Regions from separate parts of the Bradyrhizobium sp. ISRA430 genome, predicted to be linked through region 2. Evidence: predicted binding sites of a transcription regulator. Region 2 holds the regulator's gene; the other holds the start of a gene.
What was found. The regulator LexA, encoded in region 2, represses DNA repair genes until DNA is damaged. The targets are predictions, from matches to a motif close to TGTTCNNNNTGTGTTCNG.
Positions count from the first base shown of each region.

Region 1: a site for LexA is predicted at 3,134-3,151, ahead of MTX21_RS28835 (ATP-dependent Clp protease adaptor ClpS). Genes of this name have one in related genera too.

Region 1 is NZ_CP094516.1:6,088,539-6,094,468, forward strand. It holds partial or broken gene MTX21_RS28830 (tannase/feruloyl esterase family alpha/beta hydrolase) at 1-1,342, shown strand, start outside; gene MTX21_RS28835 (ATP-dependent Clp protease adaptor ClpS) at 1,378-3,096, opposite strand; gene MTX21_RS28840 (MDR family MFS transporter) at 3,224-4,843, opposite strand; gene MTX21_RS28845 (HlyD family secretion protein) at 4,785-5,930, opposite strand, start outside.
Region 2 is NZ_CP094516.1:895,123-901,052, forward strand. It holds gene MTX21_RS04670 (ComEC/Rec2 family competence protein) at 1-2,230, shown strand, start outside; gene MTX21_RS04675 (hypothetical protein) at 2,319-2,750, opposite strand; gene lexA (transcriptional repressor LexA) at 3,045-3,743, opposite strand; gene glp (gephyrin-like molybdotransferase Glp) at 3,919-5,130, opposite strand; gene MTX21_RS04690 (hypothetical protein) at 5,367-5,576, opposite strand; gene MTX21_RS04695 (HAD-IA family hydrolase) at 5,747-5,930, opposite strand, start outside.

The sequences.
Region 1 (5,930 bases), 3.4 Mb from region 2:
AACGGGCGCTCCGTGCAGTATGGTGGCGGCGGCTTCAACGGCGTGCTCATCACGGGCCTCGCGCTGCCGCCGGCCTATCCCTTCGACAAGCCTTCGCCACTCGCCCGCGGCTTCGTCACCTACGGCACCCGACTCCGGCCACGAATCCAAGCCCGGCGAGCCGCCGCAGCTCTTCGCGCTCAACGACGAAGCGTTCGAGAATTTCTCTCATCGCGCCTACAAGAAAGTGCGCGATACCGCCGTTGCGCTGATGGAGCGCGCCTATGGCAGGAAGCCCGAGAAGATGTACTTCATGGGCTCCTCCGAGGGAGGCCGCGAAGGCCTCACCATGGCGCAGCGCTATCCGGACGATTTCGACGGCATTTTCTCGCGCGTGCCCGTGATCAACTGGGTCGGCCTGCAGCACGCCGGCACACGCTCGGGCCTCGTGACCATGGGTGACGGCTGGATCAATCCGGCGCAGGTGAAGCTCGTGGGCGATGCGGTGCGGGCGGCCTGCGACAAGGCGGACGGCTCCGACGATGCGCTGGTACAGGATCCCGTGGCCTGCAAGGCAGCGTTCAAGGTCGAAACGCTGCGCTGTGCGAGCGGCCAGGCCGGCGACAAGTGCCTCACCGACGCACAAATCAAGGCAATCGACACGCTGCATGCGACCTACAAATTCCCGTTCGCACTCGCCAATGGTCTAGACGATTATCCCGGCTGGGGCGTTTCGGGAGAGGATACGCCGGCCGTCGGTCCGACCGGCGGCTGGGTCGCATGGTGGCTCGGCACGGCACCGCCCGCGCAGCCGCCTGCGCCCAACAACGGCATCGCCTGGATCTACGGCGCGGGCGGCATCCAATATGTGTTCGCGCGCAATCCCAAGCTGGACGTCACCACTTATAAGGTGGAGGAGCACAAGGCGCGGCTGCTCGAGGTCTCGGACCTCATGGATTCGACCAATCCCGATCTCAGTCGCTTCCGCGCTCGCGGCGGCCGGCTGATCATGCTCGAGCACATGGCCGACTATGCGCAGAGCCCGTATGCCGGTATCCGCTATTTCGAGAGCGTCGAGCGCAAGCTCGGCAAGTCCGAGACCGCGGAGTTCGCGCGGCTCTACACCGCGCCGGGCGTCGACCATGTCGGCTCCGGGGCGCCGGCCAATGTCGACATACTGAGCGTGCTGGTGGACTGGGTCGAGAAGGGCAAGGCGCCCGGCGATCTCGAGGTCACCGAGCAGAAGCTCGAGGCGCCGTCATTCGCGGTGCTACGCGCGCTGCCGTTGTGCCGCTGGCCGGCCTGGCCGCACTACAAGAGCGGCCCGGTGACGGAGGCATCGAGCTTCACCTGCGCACTCTAAAGGGTGCTCAACCGGGCGGTCGTGGCCGCGGGGCTTCACCCCGCCGCCATCTGCTGCGCGCCGCCGAGAAGCCGCGCATTGAGCCGGCCGCCGGAGAACAGCATGTCGTCGAGCGCCTCGTCGATGTCGGCGGAGATGATGGAGTTGCCACCATCGCGCGCAAGGCTCGCCTGCGCCAGCCGCCGCATCAACTCCTTGATGAAGGCACAACTCGTACCCTCACTGCGTCGGGCGGCCTCAACGACGACCGCGTCTTCGAGCGGCAGTCCCTTGCCATAGAGCTGGACCAGCTTGCTGCGGCCGCTCTCGTCGGGAAGCGGCACTTCGATGGCCTGATCAATACGGCCGGGGCGGCCAGCGAGCGCGCCTTCGAGATCTTCGGGCCGATTGGTGGTCAGAACGAACAGGATGTCCGCATCCTCCTTCAGCCCGTCCATCTCGTTGAGCAGCTTGTTCAGCAGGGACTCCTCGCAGGGGCCCATGTCGTCGCGGTCGCGGGCGATGAGATCGACATCCTCGATCACGACCATCGAGGGCTGAAGCAAACGTGCGAGGCTCATGTAAGCGCCCAGAAGGCCCATTTGCTCCGCGGTGATTATAAGCGTCGTATGCCCAGGCAAGTGTGTCGCGAGATAGCGGATCGTGTGGGTCTTGCCGGTGCCCGGCGGCCCGTACAACAAGATGCCCTTGCGCGTCGATTGTCCGAGCCGGCGCAGTTGGTCGCGGGTGCCGACGAAATTCAGCACGTTGCGATCGAGCAGCCGCAAGGTCTGCTCCGGCAGGATCACCTCGCTTCGTGCGACCGGCGGCAAGCGGTGCACGGTGATGCCGCGTGAGCGGCCGCGATAGTCGGAATCGGCGTCGAGCGAGAGGATCTTGCCGCGATAGGTGCGTGCGGCTTGCACGGCCTCTTCCAGTTCACCGAAGCATTGCTGGACGAGGGCTGCGCCTGCGGAGCCCGAGGGCACCGCGATCTCGATCCGGATGCCGCTCTCACGGCTATATTCGCGATGTACACAGAGCAACACGGCATAGCGGAGATCACCCTGCGCGCACAGCCAGAGCCCGTTGTCGAGGCATTTGACCGGACTCTTCTCGCCGATCTCAAGATCGAAATACTGGAGCGGGGCGAGCGCCTGCGCATGGCGCCCTTCGCGGAGAAGTCGTGAAATCGACAGAGTCTCGTAACGTTGATCCTCGTTGATGCCGTACAGCCGGATCGCGGTGCTGAACAGTCGATCGATGGCCGCCTGGACGTCTGCCCGCATGTGGCCGGGAAACTGGCGGACCGTTGTCACGAGCTTGCTGCGCGGAACGTTGGTGAAGTGCCAGTCCAGAACGTCGCAGGCATAGTCGAACTCTTCTTCCGGTTCGTCCGAGGTGCTGTCTGCTGCACGAATGCAGTCGCTGCACAGCCAGATCGTGCGGCTGCCGAGCCGAACATCTGTCTGTCCCTCTGGCTTGCCGCACAGCTCGCATGGCGTCTTGATCTCTTCGAGCGTGATCTTCAGGCTATGGCGTGCGAGGCAAACGTATTGCTGGGCGGATTTGAACAGCGCTTCGGCGACGGATTGCGGGTAGGGTCCGCAGGCGGCTTTTTCCTCTTGCTCAATCCTCGTCACCAGGGCGATCGCCTCACGCTCCGACTTGCCGAAAACCCGGCGGAGCAGCTCGATGACAAACTCATCCGGAGTGTCATCATCATTGTGGATTACGAGCTGGGCTGGTTCGCGTTCGCTGCGCATATCGCTCATCGCCAAAACAACTCCGTTGATACAACCTTTACTTGAATGGAACAAATAAGGAACATAAAGTGAGGAGGCCGTCAAGTGCGACGGCCGCGCAAACTTTCAATCAGGGATATGCGGAGGACCGAAGCCCCTAATGCGCAGGTCCGCCGGCCGCCTTCACGCGCCGCGTCAGCAGCACGGCGATCGCGGCCAGCACAAGCACCACGCCGATGACGGCAAAGGTGTCGGAATAGCCCATCACCAGCGCCTGGCGCTTGACGGTCTTGCCGAGCGCGATGATCGCCTGCTCGCGTGCCGCGTTGGGATCGGGCACGCCATGCGCGATGAAGTAGTTCGTCATCTGTGCGATGCGGGCGCGGACTTCCTCGCGGCCTAGCGTGACGGATTGGCCGATGATGTTGGAATGGAACTGCTCGCGTTTGGTGATGATGGTCGCAAGCGTCGCCGTGCCGATCGCGCCGCCGAGATTGCGGAACATGTTGCTGATGCCGGAGGCGGCCGCCGCATCCTGTGGTGCAATGCCGCCGGAGAGAACCGACGTCAGCGGCGTCAGCACCATGGCCTGTCCCACGGCGCGCACGATGTTCGGGATCCAGAGCTGGTCGCCGGCATAGTCCGGCGACATCGCGGTGTTCATGAAGCAGCTATAGGCGAAGATCAGAAGACCGGTGATCGCTATATAGCGCGTGTCGAAGCGCTGCATCAGCTTCGGGATCAGCGGGATCAGCACGAGCTGCGGCAGACCGGTCCAGGCCAACACGTTGCCGATCTGCTCGGCATTGTAGCCCTGCGCCTGGCCAAGATAGGCCGGCAGGATGTAGACCGAACCGAACAGCGCGAAGCCGACCATCGTCATGGCGACGGTGCCGAAGCCGAAATTGCGCTGCGTCAGCAACCGCAGCCGGATCAGCGGCTTCTCGATCGACAGCTCGATCGCGACGAACAGCGAGAGGCTGATGGCTGCGATCACCGCCAGCCTGACGATGAAGGGCGATGAGAACCAGTCGTCCTTGTTGCCTTCCTCGAGCACGGCCTGCAGCGCCGACAATCCGATCGCCATGGTGACGATGCCGGCCCAGTCGCCTTCCCTCAGAAGGCCGAGCTGCATCTTCTGCCGCTCCAGCGTCAGATAAAGCGCGGCCACCATGACGGCGGTCGGGATCACGTTGACGAAGAAGATGGTGCGCCAGCCATAGGTCTCGGTGAGATAGCCGCCGATGGTCGGGCCGATCGCCGGCGCGAAGGTGACGGACAGCGCGAAGATCGCAAGGCCAATGGGCTGCTGCGGCTTCGGCAGCTTGGTCAGGACCAGCGTGAACGCCATCGGGATCAGCACGCCGCCGGCAAAGCCCTGCAGGCCGCGCATCGCGATCATCGACGGCAGGTCGTGGGTGAAGGCACAGGCGACCGAGAAGACGGCGAACAGTGTCGCGCTTGCCAGCATGTAGCGGCGGAACGAGAACACGCGGCTCAAATAATCGGTCAGCGGGATCACGATGATCTCGCCGATCAGGTACGACGTCGAGATCCAGGAACCGTTGTCCGCGCCGGTGCCGATGCCGCCCTCGATGTTGAGCAGCGAGGCGTTGGTGATCTGGATGTTCAGGATCGCCATGAACGAGCCGATCATGGCGGCGAGCACGGCGATCCAGGTGGCCGCACTCGCGCGGTCGGGATCAACGGCGGCGCGATCAGGCGTCGCGGCCGGCGTTGCGGCTGTCGGCGTCGAGATTGAGAGGCTGTTTGACATGGCACGACCCTCCGGAAACGAGCTTGGCCTTGATCTTTGCCTTGGGCGCGGTCGCCGCATCCGCGGTCGGCGCGCTCGAACGTGTTGCGATGGTCGGGATCACGGACATGCCGGGCCGCAGCGCGATCGCGGGCACGGTGTTGGCATCCAGCGCGATCTTGACGGGAATGCGCTGCACCACCTTGGTGAAATTGCCGGTGGCGTTATCCGGCGGTAGCAGCGCGAATTCCTGGCCGCTGGCTGGCGCGATGGAATCGACGTGACCGTGCACGATCTGGCCCGGGAAGGTGTCCACCTCGATCTCGACCGTCTGTCCCGCACGCACGTGGGTGAGCTGGGTCTCCTTGAAGTTGGCGACCACATAGGCCCCCTCGGCCGGCACGATCGACATCAACTGCGTTCCCGCCTGCACATACTGTCCGACACGGAGCGTGCGGTTGCCGATTACGCCGTCGATCGGTGAGACGATCGTGGTGTAGCTGAGGTTGAGCTCGGCCTGCTGCTGGATCGCCGCGGCCCGCGCGGCTGCGGCCTTGGCCTGCACGATCTCGGCCTTCAAGAGATCGACCTGCTTGAGGGCGGAGGTGAGATTGGCATTGTCGCGCTGGATCGCGGCGTCCGCGCCGGCATCGCGCGCCTGCGCCTGCTGCGCATTCTGCAGGCTGCCATAGCCGGTCGCGGCGAGGTCGGTGTAGCGCTTGTTCTCCTGGCTTGCGAATGTCTTCGCAGCGGTGTCGACGTCGATCGTCGCCTTCGCTGCCGCGATCACCGCCTGCTGAACCTCGAGCTGGGCTTCCTTGCTCGTCACCGTGGCGTTCGCTGCGGCGACATCGGCCCTGGCCTGGTCGAGCGCGACCCTGAAGTCGCGGTCGTCGATCCGCGCCAGCACCTGGCCGGCCTTCACATGCTCGTTATCTCCCACCAGGACGCGGTCGAGATAGCCGCTGACCTTCGGCGCGATGGTGGTGTTGTCGGCCTTCACGTAGGCGTCATCGGTGGAGACGAGGAAGCGGCCGACGGTCCAATAGTCGTAGCCATACCAGCTCGCCCCCGCCAGCGCGAGAACCGCCACCCCTGCCAGCAACAG
Region 2 (5,930 bases):
GCCGGTCGGCCGCGCCGCACCAGCCGGTGGCCTGGTGCCGGCGGACCTCGGCCGCTGGTCGTTGCTTGCGGACACATTGCGGGCCTGGGCGCGTGCCGAAGCGGGCGCGGGGCGGCTGCTGCCGTGGGTGCCCGTGGCGTTCGGCACCGGCATCGCGCTCTATTTCGCTGCCGATCACGAGCCGGTGCTCTGGGCGACCGCGACCATGGCCTTGCTGCTGATGGTTGGCGCCGTTCTGTTGCGCCGCAGCCGGCTATTTGTCGTGGCAATCATGGTCGCCGCCGCAGCGGCCGGTTTTGCCATGGCGACCTGGAAGACCGCGCGCATCGCGCACACCGTGCTGGCAAAGCCGCTCTATTCCGTGTCGTTGTCGGGCTTCGTCGAGACCCGCGACATCCGCGAGCGCACCGACCGTTTCGTGCTGCGCGTCACCGGCATGGAGGCCCAGCGCAGCGACGTCACGCTCGAACGCGTCCGCCTCTCGGTGCGCAAGGGCACTGCGCCCGAAGTCGGCAGCTTCGTGCAGTTGAAGGCGCGGCTGATGCCGCCGCTCTCGCCCCTGCGTCCCGGCAGCTACGATTTCTCCCGCGACATGTTCTTCCAGGGTATCGGCGCCTCCGGCTTCGTGATGGGTACGATCACGGCTTCCGCGCCGCCCGACGGCGGAGGCTTGCGACTGCGCTATGCAGCCTTCATGCAGGGGCTGCGCGATGCCATCGATGCGCGCATCCGCGCCACGCTCGACGGCGACAATCGCGCGATCGCCACTGCGCTGCTCACCGGCCGGCGCGATGCGATTACCACGCCGGTGAACGATGCCATGTTCATCTCCGGCCTCGGCCATGTGCTCTCGATTTCGGGTTATCACATGGCGGTCGTCGCCGGCGTCGTCTTCTTCGCGATCCGCGCATTGCTCGCGCTGATCCCGGGTCTGGCCGTCAGCTTTCCGATCAAGAAGTGGTCGGCCGCTGCCGCGCTCGTCGCCGCGGCGTTCTATCTGTTGCTCTCCGGCGCGGAGGTCGCGACCCAAAGATCGTTTTTCATGACCGCAGTGGTGCTGATCGCGGTCATGGTCGATCGCCGAGCCATCACGTTCCGCACGCTGGCGGTGGCCGCGCTGATCGTGCTTGCGGTCGCGCCGGAGGCGCTGGTGCATCCGAGCTTCCAGATGTCGTTTGCGGCAACGCTTGGGCTGGTTGCGCTGGTGCAGATCGGCATGCCGAACCTGTTTGCCTCACCCGATCATTCGGCGACGGCGCGGATTGCGCTGTGGGGCGGCCGTGAGATCGCCATGCTGTTCCTGGCCTCGCTGATCGCGGGCTTTGCGACCACGCCCTATGCCGCCTTCCACTTTCACCGCGTCACGCCGTTCGGTGTGCTCGCGAACCTCGCGGCGATGCCGGTGGTCTCGGCGCTGGTGATGCCGGCCGGGCTGTTGGGATTGATCGCAGCGCCGTTCGGGCTCGACGGCGTGTTCTGGTGGCTGATGGGTGTCGGCATCGACTGGATGGTCGTGGTCGCGCAGTGGGTTGCGAATCTTCCGGGCGCGGTCGGCCGCATTGCCGCTTTCGGCATCGCCCCGCTGATCGCGGCGAGCATCGGCATCGTCCTGATGGGCCTGTTGCGCACGCCCTTGCGCTGGACCGGTGCGCTCGTGCTGGTCGCAGCGATTGTGTGGGCGGTGTCCGTGCGCCAGCCGGACGTCCTGATCGCAGGCGACGGGCGTAACATCGCAGTGCGCGGCAGCGACGGCCGCTTGCATCTCATCGCGGCGAACAAGGACGCGTTCCTCGCCAAGGAGTGGCTTGCGGCCGATGCCGATCCGCGCAGCGCCGGTGATGCATCGCTCGGTAGCGGCGTGTCATGCGACGAATCCGGATGCGTGACCCCGCTCGCCGACGGCCGCCTGATCGCGCTGGCGCTGCGCGTGGATGCGCTCTCGGATGATTGCAGCCGGGCTGCGCTGGTGGTGACAGCGAGACCCGCGCCGCCCGATTGTGCGGCGATGGTGGTCGACCGGGATCGTCTCATGAGCCAGGGCGGCTTGGCGCTCGCGCGCCGCGGCGACGGCTTTGCGGTGCAGGCGGTGAGGGCGAGGGGCGCAAATCGCCCCTGGTCGCCGGCAATCGCCGGCGATGGCTATTATGAACCAAACCTCGCGCCACGGCCGGCCGCACCGCGCTCCAGGGACGCAACGCCGTCGGAGGCCGACCTTCAGGTCGAGGACTGACGCATGATCCGGAAAAGTGTGTAGCGTTTTTCCCTTCGCGACAAACGCGGAATGCGTTTGCGCGGAGATCATGCTCAAATATTACGCGTCAGCCGATCGGCAGGCGCGTAACGGTCGGCTGCGGCCTGTCAGCGGCGACTTGCGGCTTGTGCTCACCGGCCGGCTGGGTCACCGGCAATTGCAGCACGGTTGCGCGCTGGCCTTCGACGAGCTGCGTCACCAGCACATATTTGCCGTCGGGGAATTCGATCGCGTCATGATGGCGATCGGGAATGTGCGGATCGACTTTGCCGAACTTGCCGACGCGGGAGTTGATGGTGCGCGTCCAGATCCAGCGATTGTCGTAGCGGACGTTGTCGGCGAAGGCGAGCTCCGTTCCCGGCAGCAGGCAGACCGCGACGGAGAGATCGGCTTCCGAAGCGAAGCCGCGCGTCGAGGTGCCGCGGAAGGTTGTCGTGACGATCGTCTCACCGACCTGGGCGGGACGGGTCGCGACGGCATGCAGGCTGTAGTCACACATCGCAAGTGCTCCTCATAAGAGATAGCGACCCGTGCCCCCGGAGGCCCAGGCCTCTATCAGGAAGGCTCCGATGATATGCGATGTTGAGGGCAAATCTGCGACTTGCGTGCAGACCTGCCGATCACATTATCTTTTCTGCGTTGAGCAAGAGCCTTTGGAACAAAGCAGGCTCGTGCGAATTTTCTTCTGTTGCGCTCGTCGAGATCAATCCTGAATTCACCGGCGCTGCACAACACGCGGCGGAGGTCGATTGCTCCACGCGACTTGCATCGGCTCACGCCTCGCCGAAGACGCTCAGTATTTCCGGTACAGCCCGATCAGCTTGCCCTGAATCTTTACGCGGTTCGGCGGCAGGATGCGCACCTCGTAGGCCGCATTGGCCGGCTCGAGCGCGATCGAGGCGCCGCGCCGGCGGAAGCGTTTCAGGGTCGCTTCCTCGTCGTCGATCAGGGCCACCACGATGTCGCCGGTGTCGGCGCTCTCGTTGCGCTGGATCAGCGCCATGTCGCCGTCGAGGATGCCGGCCTCCACCATCGAATCGCCGCGCACTTCGAGCGCGTAATGCTCGCCCGAGCCGAGCATGTCCGGCGGTACGCTGATGGTGTGGCTGCGGGTCTGCAAGGCCTCGATCGGCGTGCCCGCCGCGATGCGGCCCATCACGGGCACAGCGACCGGACGTTCACCCTCGTCCACGGGGGCGCTGGAGCCGCGTACCTTACCGAGATTGCCTTCGATGACGCTCGGCGTGAAGCCGCGCCGATTGCCGGCCGCGGCCTGAAGCTCGGGCAGCTTGATCACTTCGATGGCGCGGGCACGATTGGGCAGGCGGCGGATGAAGCCGCGCTCCTCGAGTGCGGTGATCAGGCGATGGATGCCCGACTTCGAGCGCAGATCGAGCGCGTCCTTCATCTCGTCGAAGGAGGGCGGCACGCCGCTTTCCTTCAGGCGTTCGCTGATGAACCGCAGAAGCTCGTATTGTTTGCGCGTTAACATCTCGACCAAATCCCCCGGTTGATGTCGTTCGATTCCGAGACGCTGAAGTTAGCGGCGCACCGCTAGATGCTCGAAACAAATCATGAACGGACACTATATGTTCGATATGTGTTCCGCAACTGCTTAATTTTGCGTGAACACGATAAACTTCGCGGAACACGCGCGGCCGGCTCGTTCAAGCGGGCAGCCGCAACACCTCGCAGGGCGCGCCTGCTTCGGCCTTCGGCGCGAACGGCGGCCGCACGAGAAGTGCCTGTGCCGCAGCGAGATTTGCAAGCAGAGAAGAGTCCTGATTGTTGACGGGAACCGCGACCAGCGTGCCGTCGTCGCGCTCTTCGAGGCGCACGCGAAGATAGTCCTCGCGCATGTCGTTGGCGGCGAGCTCGCCCCCGACTACGGCGCGCTCGCGGCGGTGGTGAACGGGCTGACGGCCCGCAAGCGCGCGAATCAACGGCACCATGAACAGGAAGGCGCAAACGTAAGACGAGACCGGATTGCCGGGCAGGCCGATCACGCGCATCGCGCCGAGATGGCCATGCATCATCGGCTTGCCCGGCCGCATCGCGATCTTCCAGAACGCCATCGCAATGCCCTCGGCCTTGAGCGCCTGCTGGACCAGATCGTGATCGCCGACCGACGCACCGCCGGTCGTGATCAGGACGTCGGCGCCGGTTTCGCGGGCGGAGCGGATACCGGCGGTGGTGGCCTCCAGGGTGTCGGCGGCGATCCCAAGGTCGATCGTGTCGGCGCCCTCCCGGCGCGCCAGCGCGTGGATCGCATAGCCGTTGGAATAGACGATCTGGCCGGGGCCGGGTGTTGTGCCCGGCATCACCAGCTCATCGCCGGTGGCGAGGATTGCGACCTTCGGGCGGCGGCGGACGGGAAGGTCAGGATGGTTCATACCGGCGGCGAGGGCCAGGCTTCGCTCGGTGAGGCGGGCGCCTGCCCGTAGCAGCACGTCGCCCTCGGAAAAGTCGACGCCGGCGCGCCGGATATGCCGTCCGGCGACGGCGGCCTCCTTGATCGTGATGCGCTTGCCGTCCGCGACCGTGTCCTCCTGGATCACGACGGCATCTGCGCCGTTGGGAATCACGCCGCCGGTGAAGATCCGGACCGCCTCGCCGGCACCCAGCGTTGGCGCGAACGGCCGGCCCGCCGCGACCTCGCCGATCACGCTGAGCTGCGCATCGACCTTGGCCGCATCGCTCGCGCGCACGGCATAGCCGTCCATCGCCGACATTGCCTGGGGGGGCTGCGTACGCCGGGCGGTGACGTCGCGTGCCAGTACGCGGTGAAAGGCGCCTTCCAGCGCGATCATCTCTTCGGATAGCGGCTCCACGCCGGCCAGCACCGCGGCAAGCGCGTCAGAAACCGGCATCAGGGCCACGGGCGAAATCTCCTGCTTGGCAAGTCGATTGGCAAATCGAACCGTCTCGGCGTCAAGGGTTCTAGCCGAGCGCGTGCGCCGAAGCAAAACCCGGCGTCCGGACGAACGATCGTGCCGGCTTCTACGCTTGTGAGATGATTGGATTCAGGTCCGGTGCGACATGATCTGGATGACGCTGCAGACTGGCACCCGCGCAGCGATCGCAAGAACGAAAGCAACAAGGGCCATGGTCAACATCAATCCGCTCCCGTCGGCTCGTTCCGACTAGCATCCTTGGCCACATCGGGCGCGTTGGGACTTTGATCCTTGTCGGGCAGGGGATCGGCCTGCGATTTCAGATCGGCGGCCTTGCTAATCAGCTTGGCTGAGAGATCCGAGTCCGACGTGGTTCTGGCGAATTCGAGCAGGAGAGAGGCTTGCTTGGTGAGGTAGGCTTTACCCAACACGACGATCAGTCCGATGTAGAAATCCCCGACGAACTCAAGAGTCCGGAATCAGGCATTCCGTTCCAGGAACTCTGCACAAAAATGCACAAAGTGATTTGGTTCCTCGTCGCGGGCCGATGGGTTCCCGTGAACGTCGGCAGGATCAAGCAAAGCCACCAGAACGCCGGCCCTCAGATCCCCAGCGCCGTCAGCGCATGTCCGACGTCGGTGGGCGAGGTCACGTGTACCGCCGTCAGTCCGCGCGCCCGCGCCCCTTCGATGTTCTCGGCGAGGTCGTCAAAGAAGACGATCCGCTCGGCCGGCACGCCGATGGCGCCCACCACATGGTCGAAGGCTTCGGCGTCCGGTTTGCGC